3 regions of the Kitasatospora sp. NPDC004669 genome follow, and region 3 is predicted to be linked to each of the others. Evidence: riboswitches for the same ligand, from Rfam matches in the RefSeq annotation. Region 3 holds a riboswitch; each other region holds the start of a gene.
What was found. A riboswitch is a leader RNA that binds a small molecule or an ion and turns the genes downstream of it on or off. The one in region 3 is predicted to bind S-adenosylmethionine.
Positions count from the first base shown of each region.

Region 1 (4,892 bases), on a different contig from region 3:
GCGTGCAGCGCCAGCGCGTCTCGGCGGTCAGAGCGGGGACGGTCATCGGGGATCCTCTCGGCTGGTCCCTGGGTGGGCTAGGCGCTCCCCCCGGAGCCCCGGCGTCGGCGGCGGGAGGCGGGAATGCCCGCCCCAAGCCTATTGCCTGGGGCAACCACCACGACCACCGGTTACCAGAACCCGAGGGCTAGTCCACCTGCCGTAAACCGCCGTGTCACCTGCGGCGTCCGGAGGGATGCTTGGCCGCATGGCACTCGCGGCCCCCGACCACACCGACGCGCGGGACGGCCGCCCGACGGTGCCCGCCCCGGCGGTCACCTACGCCCTGATCGCGGTCAACACCCTGGTCTTCCTGCTCGGCCCGGCAGCCGGGCTCAACCCGCTGTACAGCAGGGGTCAGGCCCGGCTCTGTGCCGAACAGCGGTACGAGCAGCGCTGGGGCGCCGTACCGGCCGAACTGCTGGCCGGACACCCGCTGACCGCCGAACAGCTGGCCGAGGCCCCCGACCCGGTCCCCGGCTGCCCGGCCGCCCCCACCCCCGGCAAGCACCCGGCGGTGTCCGCCCTCACCGGGCTCTTCCTGCACGCCGGCTGGCTGCACCTGCTGGGCAACCTGCTCTTCCTCTATGTCTTCGGCCCCACCGTCGAGCGTCGACTCGGCCGGGCCCGGTTCCTCCTCTTCTATCTGGCGGGCGGCAGCCTGGCCTCGTACGGCTTCGCGCTCGCCGAGGCGCACTCGGCGGACTCCACCCGGGTCCTGATCGGCGCCTCGGGCGCGATCTCCGCCGTGCTCGGCGCCTACCTGCGCTTCCACCCCCGCGCCCGGGTGACCACCCTGGTCCCGCTGCTCCTCTTCCTCCCGCTGCGCTTCCCGGCCTGGCTGGTGCTCGGCCTCTGGTTCGCCCTGCAGTGGTGGTCGGTGCACTCGGCCGGGCCCGGGGTGGCCTACCTGGTCCACGTGATCGGCTTCTCGGCCGGCTTCCTCTACGCCTGCACCGTCGTCGGCCGCCCCCCGGGACGCCCCGGCTGAGGCCCGATACCCTGGCCGCACCCCACAAAGGAGCCCGAACAGTGATCACCGCCATCGTCCTGATCAAGACCAGTGTCGACCGCATCCCGGAGATCGCCGAGGCCATCGCGGCCATCGAGGGCGTCAGCGAGGTGTACTCGGTGACCGGCGGCTACGACCTGGTGGCGATGGTCCGGGTCCGCCGCCACGACGACCTGGCCGAGGTCATCCCGGGTCGGCTCAACAAGGTCCCGGGCGTGGCCCACACCGAGACCCAGATCGCCTTCCGCACCTACTCCCAGCACGACTTGGAAGCGGCATTCGCCCTCGGCCTGGACGAGTAGGACTCAGCCCTCGCGACGGCCCCTGTCGATCTGCACAGTGGCGACGCAACGGCCACCCTCGTTGCGGTAGTTCCAGGCCGCGCCGTCCGTGACCAGCTCCCGGACGGCGGTCAGAAAGCGCTCGATGTGCTCGTCCGGCGTCCCGGCGCCGAAGCTCACCCGGATCGCGTTCAGGCTGCGCTCGCCCGGCAGCGAGGGCTCGGGCGCCCCGCACTCGGAGACCGGACCGGGCGCCACCCCGGACTCCTCCCCGAGCAGGGTGCGCACCAGCGGGTGGGCGCAGAACAGTCCGTCGCGAACCCCGATGCCGTACTCGGCGGACAGCGCGGCCGAGAAGTGCGAGCTGTTCCAGCCCTGGACGACGAAGGACAGCACGCCCACCCGGGCGGCGCTCTGAATGTCACCGGTCGCGCCGAACAGGCTGAGCACCCTGACCTGCGGGATCTCCGCCAGCCCCGCCGTCAGCCGCTCGACCAGCTGCCGCTCCCGGGCCTCCAGCGCGTCGAAGCCGGCCTCGGTCAGCGCCCGACAGGCCGAGGCGATCGCGTAGGCGCCGATGACGTTCGGCGAGCCGGCCTCGTGCCGGGCCGGGCCGGTGTGCCACTGGACGGCCACCGAGCCGTCCACCTCCCGCGCCACCGTCCGGGTCGCCCCGCCGCCGGCCAGGTACGGGTCGGCCGCGTCCAGCCAGTCCGTCCGCCCGGCCAGCACCCCGGCGCCGAACGGCGCGTACAGCTTGTGACCTGAGAAGGCGATCCAGTCGACGTCCAGCTCGCGCACCGAGACCCGGTGGTGCGGGGCCAGCTGGGCGGCGTCCAGCACCACCCGGGCGCCGTGCCGGTGCGCGGTCGCGGTCAGTTCGGCGACCGGCCACAGCTCACCGGTCACATTGGAGGCCCCGGTGACGCACAGCAGCTTCGGCCCTGCGGGCGCCCCGGCGAGTGCGGCGTCCAGCACGGCCACCGCCTCGGCCCGCGAGCGCGGCGCCCGCAGGTAGTCGACCTCCAGCCCGGCGTGCGCCCAGGGCAGCAGCGCGGCGTGGTGCTCGGTCTCGAAGGCGAACACCCGGGTGCCGGCCGGAACGGCGGAGGCCAGCAGGTTGAGCGAGTCGGTGGTGGCGCGGGTGAAGACCACCTGGTCGCCCTCGCGCAGGTCGAGGAACTCGGCGACGGTGCGGCGGCTCTGCTCGAACAGGTCGGTGGACAGCTGGGAGAGGTACCCGGCACCCCGGTGCACGCTGCCGTAGTAGGGCGCGTAGGCGGCGACGTCGTCCCACACCCGCTGGAGCGCCGGCGAGCTGGCCGCGTAGTCGAGCGCCGCGTAGCCGACCTTCTCCCCGCTGGCCAGCGGGACCTGGACGTCGTGGCCGAGGACGGCGAGCGGGGCGCATGGGAGGGACCGCGCGGAGCGCGCCGAAAGAAGGGTGGTGGCGGGCGACGGGTGGGAGACGGACATGAGGATGCACTCCTTCGGGGGTAGGGACCCCGGGAGTGCCAGTCGTCGGGCGTCCGCGCTTGTCGCACGGACGGCTTGCCGAGCGACCCGGTCCTCACCCAGGGCACCCCGCCACGGACGGAGGGTTGCCGGACAGCAAGCTGGGGCTTGACGCTGTCACTCATGACCTGGCCAGGACTCTAGGTCGGGTCCGTCGAGCGGTCAAACAGGAATCCACCATCCGGACAGTGCTCTCGCCCGCTCTCCTCCGGGGCGCGCGAAGGGCCCGCGCCGACGAACCGGCACGGGCCCTCAACTGCCGCCTCAGCTACGGCTGGTGACGTCCGCCCAGCGCCGCAGCAGATCCTGCGCCGCGCCCGAGTCGATCGCCTCCGCCGCCCGCGCCATGCCCGTCGCGAGCTGCTCGGTCAGCGGCGCGTCGCCCAGGTCGAGCGCCACCAGCGCCGCCGCGGTGTTCAGCAGCACGGCGTCCCGCACCGGCCCGCGTTCCCCGGCCAGCAGCCGGCGCGCGACCTCGGCGTTGTACGCGGCGTCCGCCCCGCGCAGCGCCTCGATGCCGACCAGCTCGATGCCGACGTCCCGCGGGTCGAAGGTGGTCTCGGTGACCACCCCGTCGCGCACCAGCCACACCCGCGAGGTGGTGGTGATGGTCAGCTCGTCCAGCCCGTCGTCGCCGCGGAACACCAGTGCGGTCGCCCCCCGCCGGGCGAGCACCCCGGCGATCAGGCCGGCGAGCCGGGTGTCGAAGCAGCCGATCGCGTGCGAGGTGACCTTGGCCGGGTTGGTCAGCGGGCCGAGGATGTTGAAGGCGGTGGGCACCCCGAGGTCGCGCCGCGCGGTGGCGGCGTGCCGCATCGAGGGGTGGAACTTCGCCGCGAAGCAGAAGGTGAGCCCGACCTCCTCGGCCACTTCGGCCACCCGGCGGGCCGACAGGTCGAGCGCCACCCCGAGCTTCTCCAGCACGTCCGAGGAGCCGCTGGTGGAGGAGGCCGACCGGTTGCCGTGCTTGACCACCTTGGCCCCGGTGGCCGCCGCGACGATCGCCGACATGGTGGAGATGTTGACGGTCTTCGCCCGGTCGCCGCCGGTGCCGACGATGTCCACCGCCGGGCCGGGGATGTCCAGCGGCTCGGCGTGCTCGTACATCGCGTCGACCAGCCCGGAGATCTCCTCGACCGACTCGCCCTTGGCCCGTAGCGCCACCATGAACCCGGCCACCTGGACGGGGGACGCCTCGCCGCTCATGATCCGGTCCATCGCCCACGCGGTGGACGAGCGGTCGAGGTCCTCCCCCTTCAACAGCGCCGCCAGGAGGTCCGGCCAGGTGCGGACCACCTGCGCGGGGTCGGTACCACCGTTCGCAGGGTTCACGTTCACCATGGCTGACTCCAGCTATTGTCGGCTCCCCTACACCGGGGACGTCCGTACGGATGGAGCCAGCCTATCCAGCGGTGGGGTTCCTACGGCGGTGTCTTCTCTAGTGGTGAGACAACACCGCTCAACGCGTGGCCGGGGTCCGCTTGGCCAGTCGGGCCCGCAGCAGGGTGGCCACCGCCCCGGCCAGCGCGACCGGGTCCACCGGGCGGGAGATCGCGGCGTCGGCCCGGCTCCAGGCGGCGAGCCAGGAGTCCTGCGGCCGGCCGATCAACACCAGCACCGGCGGGCAGCCGTAGATCTCGTCCTTGAGCTGGCGCCCGAGGCCGAGCCCGCCGGCCGGCACCGCCTCGCCGTCCAGGACACAGAGGTCGATGCCGCCCTTCTCCAGCGCCTTGAGCACCGCGGGGGTGGTCGCGCACTCCAGGTAGGACAGCTCCGGAAGATCCTCGGCGGGCCGACGGCCGAGCGCCGTCAGCAGCTGCTCGCGGGTGTTGCGGTCGTCGCTGTAGACGAGGACGGTGAGCGTCTCGTCGGTCGTGTACGCCATGGGTCCTGCTCCCTCAAGTGTGATCCGGACCACGTTCACCTGATCCGGATGCTACTCCCGTTTCCCCCGCTCCCGAGCCCCCATCGCGCACGTTCACCCTCAAGTCGCCGCGCCCACGGCTCACCCGCCCGGAGGACGGCCCGTCACCCTGACCCGCCCA
Region 1 is NZ_JBEXKB010000031.1:32,301-37,192, reverse strand. Features, by position in the region: gene ABZW30_RS24615 (hypothetical protein) at 1-46, opposite strand, end outside; gene ABZW30_RS24610 (rhomboid family intramembrane serine protease) at 248-1,030, shown strand; gene ABZW30_RS24605 (Lrp/AsnC ligand binding domain-containing protein) at 1,072-1,353, shown strand; gene ABZW30_RS24600 (aminotransferase class V-fold PLP-dependent enzyme) at 1,357-2,808, opposite strand; SAM riboswitch class IV at 2,859-2,976, opposite strand; gene trpD (anthranilate phosphoribosyltransferase) at 3,112-4,188, opposite strand; gene ABZW30_RS24590 (hypothetical protein) at 4,307-4,732, opposite strand.
Region 1: it holds a riboswitch for S-adenosylmethionine, as region 3 does, so the genes downstream of both, ABZW30_RS24600 (aminotransferase class V-fold PLP-dependent enzyme) here and ABZW30_RS15565 (IclR family transcriptional regulator) in region 3, are expected to answer to the same signal.

Region 2 (4,892 bases), on a different contig from region 3:
TGAGCAGCGCCTCGGCGGTGGCGATGATGTCGTACGGGTTGACGGTGAGTGCGTCCTCGGCGAGTTCGGCGTGGGCGCCGGCCTCGCGGGAGAGGACGAGGGCGCAGCCGTTGTCGGAGACGACCGGGACTTCCTTGGCGACCAGGTTCATGCCGTCGCGGATCGGGTTGACCAGCGCGACGTCGGCCAGCCGGTAGGCGGCGAGGGAGCGCGGGAAGTCGTCGTCGACGTGCAGGATCAGGGGCTGCCAGGTGGGGGTGGCGAACTCGGCGTTGACGGCCTCGGCCAGTTCCCGCACGGCGGCCGTGTAGTCGCGGTACTCGGCCAGGTCGGTGCGGGAGGGGTAGGCGAAGGCGATGTGCACCACCCTGTCGTGCCACTCGGGGTGGGTGCGGAGCAGGTGCCGGTAGGCCTGGAGGCCGCGGACGATGTTCTTGCTGAGTTCGGTGCGGTCGACCCGGACGATGGTGCGGCGGTCGCCGACGGCGGTGCGGAGGGTGGCGAGGCGTTCGTCCACGTCGGGGCGGTGGGCGCGTTCGCGGAGGAAGTCGGCGTCGGCGCCCAGGGCGTGGACGCCGAGGTGGGTGGTGCGGCCGTTGTGGGTGACGGTCATCGCGTCGTGGTCGACGGTCGCGTCGAGGAGGTCCTCGCAGCAGGCGGCGAAGGCGCGGGCCCAGCGTTCGGTGAGGAAGCCCGCCCGGTCGGCGCCGAGGATGCCGGTGAGGACGGCGCGGGCGACGTCGTCGGGGAGCAGCCGGTAGTACTCGGGCGGGGCCCAGGGGGTGTGGGAGAAGTGGCCGATCCGCAGGTCGGGGCGGGCCCGGCGGAGCAGGGCCGGGGCCAGGGAGAGGTGGTAGTCCTGGACGAGGACCGCGGCGTTCGGGGCGGCTTCGGCGGCGAGGGCCTCGGCGAAGGCGGTGTTGTAGGCCTGGTAGGCAGCCCATTCGGTGCGGAAGTCCGCGTCGAAGGAGGGCGCGGTGGGGGTCGCGTAGAGCAGGTGGTGGACGAACCAGAGGGTGGAGTTGGCGACGCCGTTGTAGGCGCGGGCGAAGGTCTCCGGGTCTATGTCCAGCATCCGTACGGCTTGGCCGCCGACCTCGTGGCCGGTCAGGTCGAGGCGGCCGTCGGGGGCTTCTCTCGCGGCTCGGCGGTCGGCGTCGCCGAGGGCGGCGCAGACCCAGACGGCGTTCGGGTCGTCGATGGCGGAGAGGCCGGAGACCAGGCCTCCGCCGCCGCGGCGCAGGGTCAGCGTGCCGTCGTCGGCGGTGCTGAACGACACCGGTCCCCGGTTGGAGGCCACCAGGACGGGGGCGGTGCCGGCCTGGCCTGAACGTTTGGTCGATGAATCGGCCATGAGTCCTCTTCTGGGTCTGCCCGTTCACCCGTTGGGGTGGATTCCGAGCGTACGGCGGAGCGGAGCGCGGCGCAGCCGTACAGTCGGAGACCTGCGATACGCAGCGGTCAGGGCTTGGCCGCCACGAGGCTCCGCAGGGGTCGAGTGGGAAGCCTCCTCGTCGAGAGGGGGAGGAGTCACGGTTGGGATGTTGCCGGTTGGCGGACATCGCAAACCAACCGCCGGGGTAACCGGCGAAACCGCAGCGGCCGCACTGCTCGGGTCCGTCACCCGTCGGTGCGGCGCTTCGCGTACTCGGGAACGGTGTGCATCGGCGGGCGTTCGAGGGCGGTCACGGGGTGGGTGTGGGCGGTGAAGGCGCGGGTCTGCGGGTCGCGGGTGAACTGGGTGAGGTGGGGGTGGACCAGGTCGGCGGAGGCCTTGAGGCGGTGGGTGCGGTCGAGCCGTTCCAGGGCGGTGCGGTAGATGGTGGCGGCCATCCGGCCGAGGGCCTGGCTGTCCTGGTGGCGGTGGTGTCGGACGCCGACGTCGACCTGGGCCAGGCCGTCCAGGCCGACCAGCTCCAACGCGTCGACCAGGAGGCCGAGTTCGACGCCGTAGCCGGTGGGGAAGGGCAGTCGTTCGAGCAGTGAGCGGCGGGCCGCGTACTCGCCGCCGAGGGGCTGGACGAAGCCGGCGAGTTCCGGCCAGTGGAGGTTGAGCAGGGGGCGGGCGACGAGTTCGGTGACCCGGCCGCCGCCGGCCGGGACGATCGCACCGCTCTCGGTCTCCAGGGGGCGGTCGTACATGGCCTTGACCAGGTGGATGTCCCCGTCGGTCAGCAGCGGGCCGATGATGCCGGAGACGAAGGCGGGGTCGAACTCGCGCAGGTCGGCGTCGATGAAGCAGACGATGTCGCCGTGGGTGACCAGCAGCGAGCGCCAGAGCACCTCGCCCTTGCCGGGGGCGGTGGGCAGCCGGGGCAGGATGGCGTCGCGGTGCTCCACCCGGGCGCCGGCCTCGGCGGCGATGGCGGCGGTGGCGTCGGTGGAGCCGGAGTCGAGTACGACCAGTTCGTCGACCAGAGGGATGCGGTCCATCAGTTCGCGGCGGATGGTGCGGACGATGTCGCCGACGGTGGCCTCCTCGTCGAGTGCCGGGAGGACGACGCTGACGGTCTGCCGGGTGTGCCGTTTGGCCTCCAGCAGGGCGTGAACCGGCCGGTCGGCCGCGCTCCACGAACGGCGGCGCAGCCAGGACGCCGCCTGTGGGAGGAGTGCGGGGGTCGGTTCGGCGGGCACGGTGGGTCTCCTCGGCGAGGTCGGGTGGAACGGGCCATCTCGCGTGGCGGACGGGCCCTTTCAGGGATGACGCCTTCGGATACAGTCTTCGTACAGCGGTCGGACCTTCGCACGCCGGGGTCGCCGCTGAACCACAACTTCACAAGCTCATCCAGAGGGACTGAGGGAACGGCCCGTTGACGTCCCGGCAACCTTCTCGCTCGGCTGTCGTACAGGCCCCGGCGGGACAGGTGCCAATTCCGGCCTGTGGCGCGACCGCGTCCCGGGGAAGATGAGGAGAGAGGCCTCCGCCATCATGGCTATCGACACTGCCGCACCCGTTTCGGTCGACCTCGGCCCCGCCGCCGCGCTGTCCTGTCGGGAGTGCGGCACCCGCTTCCCGCTCGGTCCCAGCTTCGCCTGCCTGGAGTGCTTCGGGCCGCTGGAGATCGCGTACGAGTTCGGGGGCGAGCGCGCGGAGGAGCTGCGCAAGCGGATCGAGGCCGGTCCGGCGTCCATCTGGCGCTACGCGCCGCTGCTGCCGGTGCCGGCCGATGTGGCGTCCAAGCCGAACCTGAACCCGGGGTGGACCCCGCTGGTGAAGGCGGACAACCTGGGCCGGGAGCTCGGGTTCACCGCTCCGCTGCACGTGAAGGACGACTCCGGCAACCCGACGCACTCGTTCAAGGACCGCGTGGTGGCCTGCGCGATCGAGGCGGCGCGGGCGTTCGGGTACACCACGCTGTCCTGCTCCTCGACCGGCAACCTGGCCGGCGCGGTGGGGGCGGCGGCGGCCCGGGCCGGGTTCCGGTCCTGCGTCTTCATCCCGCACGACCTGGAGCAGGGCAAGGTCGTGATGGCCGGGGTGTACGGCGGCGAGCTGGTCGGCATCGAGGGCAACTACGACGACGTGAACCGCTTCTGCTCGGAGCTGATCGGGGACTCGGCCGGCGAGGGCTGGGGCTTCGTGAACGTCAACCTGCGTCCGTACTACGGCGAGGGCTCCAAGACGCTGGCGTACGAGATCTGCGAGCAGCTGGGCTGGCGGCTGCCGGAGCAGATCGTCATCCCGATCGCCTCGGGTTCGCAGCTGACGAAGATCGACAAGGGGCTGCAGGAGCTGATCGGGCTCGGCCTGGTGGAGGACCGGCCGTACCGGATCTTCGGGGCCCAGGCCGAGGGCTGCTCGCCGGTGTCGGCCGCGTTCAAGGCGGGCCGGGACGTGATCAAGCCGGTCAAGCCGGACACCATCGCCAAGTCGCTGGCGATCGGCAACCCGGCGGACGGCCCGTACGTGCTGGACATCGCCCGTCGGACCGGCGGTGCGGTCGAGGACGTCACGGACGCGGAGGTCGTGGCGGCGATCCGGCTGCTGGCCCGGACCGAAGGGATCTTCGCCGAGACCGCGGGCGGGGTGACCGTCGGCGTGCTGAAAAAGCTGGTCGAGACCGGTCGGCTGGACCCGGCCAAGGAGACCGTCGCGATCAACACCGGCGACGGCCTGAAGACGCTGGACGCCGTCTCCGACGCCGGGATGACCGCTGTCATCCGCCCGACGCTGGAGTCGTTCCGCTCCGCCGGCCTCGCGTCCGCCTGAACCACCCCTACCCCCCGCTAGGAGAGCCATGAGCGCCAACGTCCGCATCCCCACCATCCTGCGCACCTACACCGGCGGCGCCGCCGAGGTGTCCGCCGAGGGGGCCACCCTGGCCGAGGTCATCGCCGACCTGGAGAAGAACCACGCGGGTATCTCCGCCCGCATTCTGGACGACACCGGCAAGCTGCGCCGTTTCGTCAACGTGTACGTGAACGACGACGACGTGCGTTTCGCCGAGGGCCTGGCGACCGAGATCAAGGGCGGCGCCAGCGTCTCGATCATCCCGGCGGTGGCCGGCGGCTGCTGAGCCGTCGCGAACCCGTTTCCCGGCCGCTCGCACGTACGGAATTCGACTCTCCGTATGCGCGGGCGGCCGCCGGCATTTCGGCGGGAATATTTCCGGGTCAAGTCGGAGTAGAGTGTGGCTCTGCTGGGAACGGGGCTTCCCTCTCGGCTCGCGCGGTGCTTCCGCCTGAGGTCGTCCGGACGCTGAGGCCGGGTCGGGTCCAGGGCCGTGAAACATGTCAGGCGGATGTCAGAATTCCTGCAGGGATTTGGGTAATTCGTCCGCTATGTCCGGCACGAATTGCCGAGTTTCTCCCGTTTTGCTCGGCCTTGTCTCTTGACGGGCCTATGGAATTCCCGGCGGCTGACCCTGTTGCAGAGGGCGTCGATCCGGATA
Region 2 is NZ_JBEXKB010000013.1:104,372-109,263, reverse strand. Features, by position in the region: gene ABZW30_RS14060 (trehalose-6-phosphate synthase) at 1-1,354, opposite strand, end outside; gene ABZW30_RS14055 (glucosyl-3-phosphoglycerate synthase) at 1,621-2,634, opposite strand; SAM riboswitch class I at 2,779-2,912, shown strand; gene thrC (threonine synthase) at 2,930-4,210, shown strand; gene ABZW30_RS14045 (MoaD/ThiS family protein) at 4,239-4,517, shown strand.
Region 2: it holds a riboswitch for S-adenosylmethionine, as region 3 does, so the genes downstream of both, thrC (threonine synthase) here and ABZW30_RS15565 (IclR family transcriptional regulator) in region 3, are expected to answer to the same signal.

Region 3 (4,892 bases):
CGCTGTCACTCGCGCTCACCTCCACGGTGGCGGTCGAGTGCGACGAGCTGGACGTGACCGCCGAGTTCAAGCTCAGCCAGGGCGAGACGGCGGTATTCGCGCTCGACCGGGTCGACGGCGCCGTGCCGCCGAGGGGCTGCGCCCACCGCGAGGCGGAGGTGGAGTTCAAGGCCACGGTGGCGTTCTGGCGGGGGTGGCTGGCGCAGAGCCGGTACCGAGGGCGGTGGCGGGAGATGGTGCACCGCTCGGCGCTGACGCTCAAACTCCTCACCTATGCCCCGACCGGCGCGATGGTGGCCGCGCCGACCACCAGCCTGCCGGAACGGATCGGTGGCGCACGCAACTGGGACTACCGCTACCTGTGGGTTCGGGATGCCGCGTTCTGCGTGTACGCGTTGCTGCGGCTGGGCTTCACCGGTGAGGCCGAGGCGTTCATGGGCTTCCTGACCGCCCGGATCGACCGGGACGAGACCCGGCCCTCCGGCCCGTTGCAGATCATGTACGGCATCGACGGCCGCTGCGAACTGCCCGAGCGCGAGCTTCCGCACCTGGAGGGCTACCGGGGGTCCGCTCCGGTGCGGGTCGGCAACGCGGCCGTCGACCAGCTCCAGCTCGACATCTACGGCGCCCTGCTGGACTCCGTCTACCTGTACGACAAGTGGGGTCAGCCGATCTCCAGCGAGCAGTGGGACGCCGTGTGCGCCGTGGTCGACTGGGTCTGTGCCAACTGGGACCAGCCCGACGAGGGCGTGTGGGAGACCCGCGGCGGTCGCAAGAGGTTCCTCTACTCCCGCCTGATGTGCTGGGTGGCGATCGAACGGGCCGTCCGGATCGCCCGGCGCCGTGGCCTGCCGGCCGACCTGGTGCGCTGGGGTGCCGCGCGTGATGCCATCTATCGGCGGATCATGGACCGGGGCTGGTCCGCGGAGCGCAGGGCGTTCGTCCAGCACGAGGACGACCAGGTGCTGGACGCCGCGGTGCTGATGATGCCGCTGGCCAAGTTCATCGCACCCACGGACCCCAAGTGGCTTTCCACGCTGGACGCGCTCAGCGCCGACCTGGTCTCCGACTCACTGGTCTACCGGTACGACCCGCAGGCCAGCCCGGACGGCCTGATCGGCGAGGAGGGCACCTTCTCGATCTGCTCCTTCTGGTACGTCGAGGCCCTCACCCGGGCCGGCCGCCTGGACGAGGCCCGGCTCGCCTTCGAGAAGATGCTCACCTACGCCAACCACCTCGGCCTGTACGCCGAGGAGATCAGCCACACCGGCGAGCAACAGGGCAACTTCCCACAGGCGTTCACCCACCTCGCGCTGATCAGCGCCGCCTACAACCTCGACCGCACCCTGGGTTGACGACGGCGGTCCCCACGCCGACGAGCCGGTCGGGGATGGGCCGGATCGGGTGGAACCTTCAGCGCTCGCCTTTAGCGGCGGCCAACCGGCGGCCAACCCCCTGACCGGATGATGCGGAGCGTCCGCACGCGATGGGGGAGGTTTGGCGGGCCGGCCGGGGAGTCTTGTATCGTTCCTCGCGAATCATCCAGAGGGGTGGAGGGACCGGCCCTACGAAGCCCCGGCAACTCCCCGGTCGACTCGGCGTCCGAAGTACGCGCCGCGCCGTCCGGGATCAGTGCCAACTCCGGCCTGTCGCCAACGTGGCGCGGGAAAGATGAGGAGACACGGTGCTCTCTGCGCTGTCCTTCGCCCGGGCGCTTCCCGCCCCGGCCCTTTCGCGTACCCGTCTCGTGCCCGGCGCAGGCAATCGGCCGACTTCTCCGGCCCGTTCTCGCTGACCACCCCCCGCTCCCCGCGGGGAGCCTCCGTGAGCGGAACCCACCCGTCGCTCACGGGGTTTGAGACTGGAGTACCCATCCATGGAGAACACGAGCGGCGTCGGCGTGCTCGACAAGGTCACCTCGATCCTCGGCACCCTGGAGGCAGGTCCCGCCACGCTGGCCGGACTCGTCGCCGCCACCGGCCTGGCGCGGCCGACCGCCCACCGGCTCGCCGTCGCACTGGAACACCACCGCCTGGTCGGCAGGGACCTCCAGGGCCGGTTCGTCCTCGGCCCCCGGCTCGGGGAGCTCTCGGCGGCGGCCGGTGAGGACCGGCTGCTGGCGGCAGCCGGCTCGGTCCTCATCCACCTGCGCGACGTCACCGGCGAGAGCGCACAGCTCTACCGCCGCCAGGGCGAGGTCCGCATCTGCGTGGCCGCCGCCGAGCGGCTCTCCGGCCTTCGTGACACCGTCCCCGTCGGCGTCACCCTCCCCATGAAGGCCGGCTCCGCCGCCCAGATCCTGCTCGCCTGGGAGGAACCCGAGCGCCTCCACCGCGGCCTCCTGGGCGCCCGCTTCACCGCCACCGCCCTCAGCGGCGTACGGCGCCGCGGCTGGGCCCAGTCCGCCGGCGAGCGCGAGCCCGGCGTGGTCTCCGTCTCCGCCCCCGTCCGCGGCCCGTCCAACCGGGTCGTGGCCGCCGTCTCCGTCTCCGGCCCGATCGAACGCCTCACCCGCCACCCCGGCGCGAGCGTCTCCCAGGCCGTCGTCGAGGCGGCCGACCGCCTCACCGAAGCCCTGCGCCATCCCTGACCGACCCGTCGCCCCGCCGGCTCCCGGCTGATCGTCGGAAACGGTCAATCATGCTGGGGAATCGCCGATGTCCGGTCGGGGAAGGCGGCGAGGAGGGCGAGCCAGAGCTGGAAGCGGTCCTGCATGGACTGCAGTGATCGGCCGGTGAGGCGCTCGATCCGGTCCAGCCGGTAGCGGACGGTGTTGCGGTGGACGTACAGCCGGTCGGCGACCGCCTGGACCGAGCAGTCCGCGGCCAGGTAGGCGCGCAGGGTCGTGATGAGATCGGCGTTGTTGGTCTCGTCGAACCGGGTGAGCGGGCGCAGCACCTCGGCGGCGAGCTGTTTCAACGGCAGATCGGGGCTGGACAGCAGCAGCCGGGGAAGGTTGAGCGGGTCACCGGCGTGGACCCCGGGGCCCCGGGTGAGGGCCGCCTGGGCCTCGAACCAGCTCCAGCGCAGGCCGTCGACGCCTCGGTAGCATCCGCCGATCCCGACCGCGGCGCGGGTGTCGAGGCCGGTCAGCGCGGTGCCGAAGCGCCGGGCCAGCTTGTCCACGGGCGCGGACTGCGGGACCACCGCCACCAGGTACCGGTTGACCACGGCGGTGAGCACCGGCTCGGGGGACTCGGGGCGGCCCGCGGTCAGCCAGGGCAGCCGCGCCAGCCGCCGGTCCGCCGCCGCCCCCGCGCCGTCCGGTGCCAGGCGGCCCAGGACGACCCGGTGGGCGGCCTTGGCGTCCAGCCCGAACGTGGCGAGCCTGCGCTCGGCGGCCGCCGGTGCGATCACGTCCCGCACGATGTCCTCGACGACCTGGCCGACCAGTTCCCGCCGCCCGGCCAAGTGGGCCTGTCGACGGGCCAGTTCCAGGCCGACCAGCCGAACCGCGTACGGGAGCACGTCCGCCGCGGGGCCGGCCGACCGCAGGCAGAGGAACGCCGCGACCATCCCGTCGACCTGCACCGGCAGGCACAGCGGACCGACGTGACCGGCCTCGTCCGAGGACTTCAGCCCGGCCGCCCGCACCTCCTCGGCCAGTGCGCCGGAACGCTCCGGGGCGGTGGCGAGGACCGAGCCGTGGCGGTCGAGGACGGCGACCTCTGACCCGCAGGCCCGCCGCAGCACCCGCAGCAGCGCGGTCAGGCCCTCGCCGGTCAGCAGGGCCTGGACCAGCAGATCGTGCTGATCGACCAGTCGCCGCTGCGCGCTGTGGTCCTCGGCCGCGACCCGTTCGGCGACCAGGCGGTTCACCGCGATGAAAGGCGTCTCGTACGGGACCTCCAGCACCGCCAGGCCCAACCGCTCGGCCTCGGCCACCGTCGCCCTGGGGACGGTGGGGTGGCTCAGCCCGGTGCCGAAGCCCACCGCTGACGCGCCGGCGGCCGCCACCCGCTGGACGAAGGCGGTCTGTGCGGCGGCGGTCCGCTGCCGCAGGCCCGTAGTGAGGAGCAGCTCGCCGCCCGTCATCCACGGTGTCGGATCGGCGAGTTCGGTCACCGCGACCCAGCGGACGACGCGGTCGACACCGGCCGGGCTGGTACACAGCCGCAGGCCAAGGCCCTCGTCCCGAAGCAGATCGCGCAGCGTCACGGACATGCGCCGGACTGTAGCGCCGCACAACTCGGCAGCGGAAGACCGTGCAGGCGTCCATGGCCGAATCGAGGGAATCCTCTTAGGTTTTCGTGTGCCGAGCCATGTGTCCCGTGCACGACACCGACCATGCGAATCGTTCACGCGACACCGATCAGAAGGGCCGCACGAGTTGATGAGCGACGACCATTCGCCCCGACCGGCTCCGGCCCCCGCGGCGGTCCGGCTCGAAGCGTTGGCGAAGTCCTTCGACGGCCGGGTCCGCGCGGTCGACGGCGTGGACCTGGAGATCGGCGAGGGCGAGTTCTTCGCGATGCTCGGCCCGTCCGGGTCCGGGAAGACCACGGTGCTGCGCATGATCGCGGGCTTCGAGTCGCCGACCTCAGGCCGGATCCTGCTGGGCGGGGCCGATGTGACCGCTCTCGCGCCCTTCGACCGGGACGTCAACACGGTGTTCCAGGACTACGCCCTCTTCCCGCACATGACGATCGAGCAGAACGTCGGTTACGGCCTGATGGTCCGCCGGGTGCCCAAGGCCGAACGGGCTCGAAGGGTGCGCGCGGCGCTCGCGATGGTGCGGCTGGAGGGCTTCGAGCGGCGGCGGCCGACCCAGCTCTCCGGCGGCCAGCGCCAGCGGGTGGCACTGGCCCGGGCGTTGGTGAACCGCCCGAAGGTGTTGCTGCTCGACGAGCCGCTCGGCGCACTCGACCTGAAGCTCCGCCATGAGATGCAGG
Region 3 is NZ_JBEXKB010000015.1:92,575-97,466, reverse strand. Features, by position in the region: gene ABZW30_RS15570 (glycoside hydrolase family 15 protein) at 1-1,355, shown strand, start outside; SAM riboswitch class I at 1,536-1,678, shown strand; gene ABZW30_RS15565 (IclR family transcriptional regulator) at 1,877-2,590, shown strand; gene ABZW30_RS15560 (PucR family transcriptional regulator ligand-binding domain-containing protein) at 2,635-4,164, opposite strand; gene ABZW30_RS15555 (ABC transporter ATP-binding protein) at 4,334-4,892, shown strand, end outside.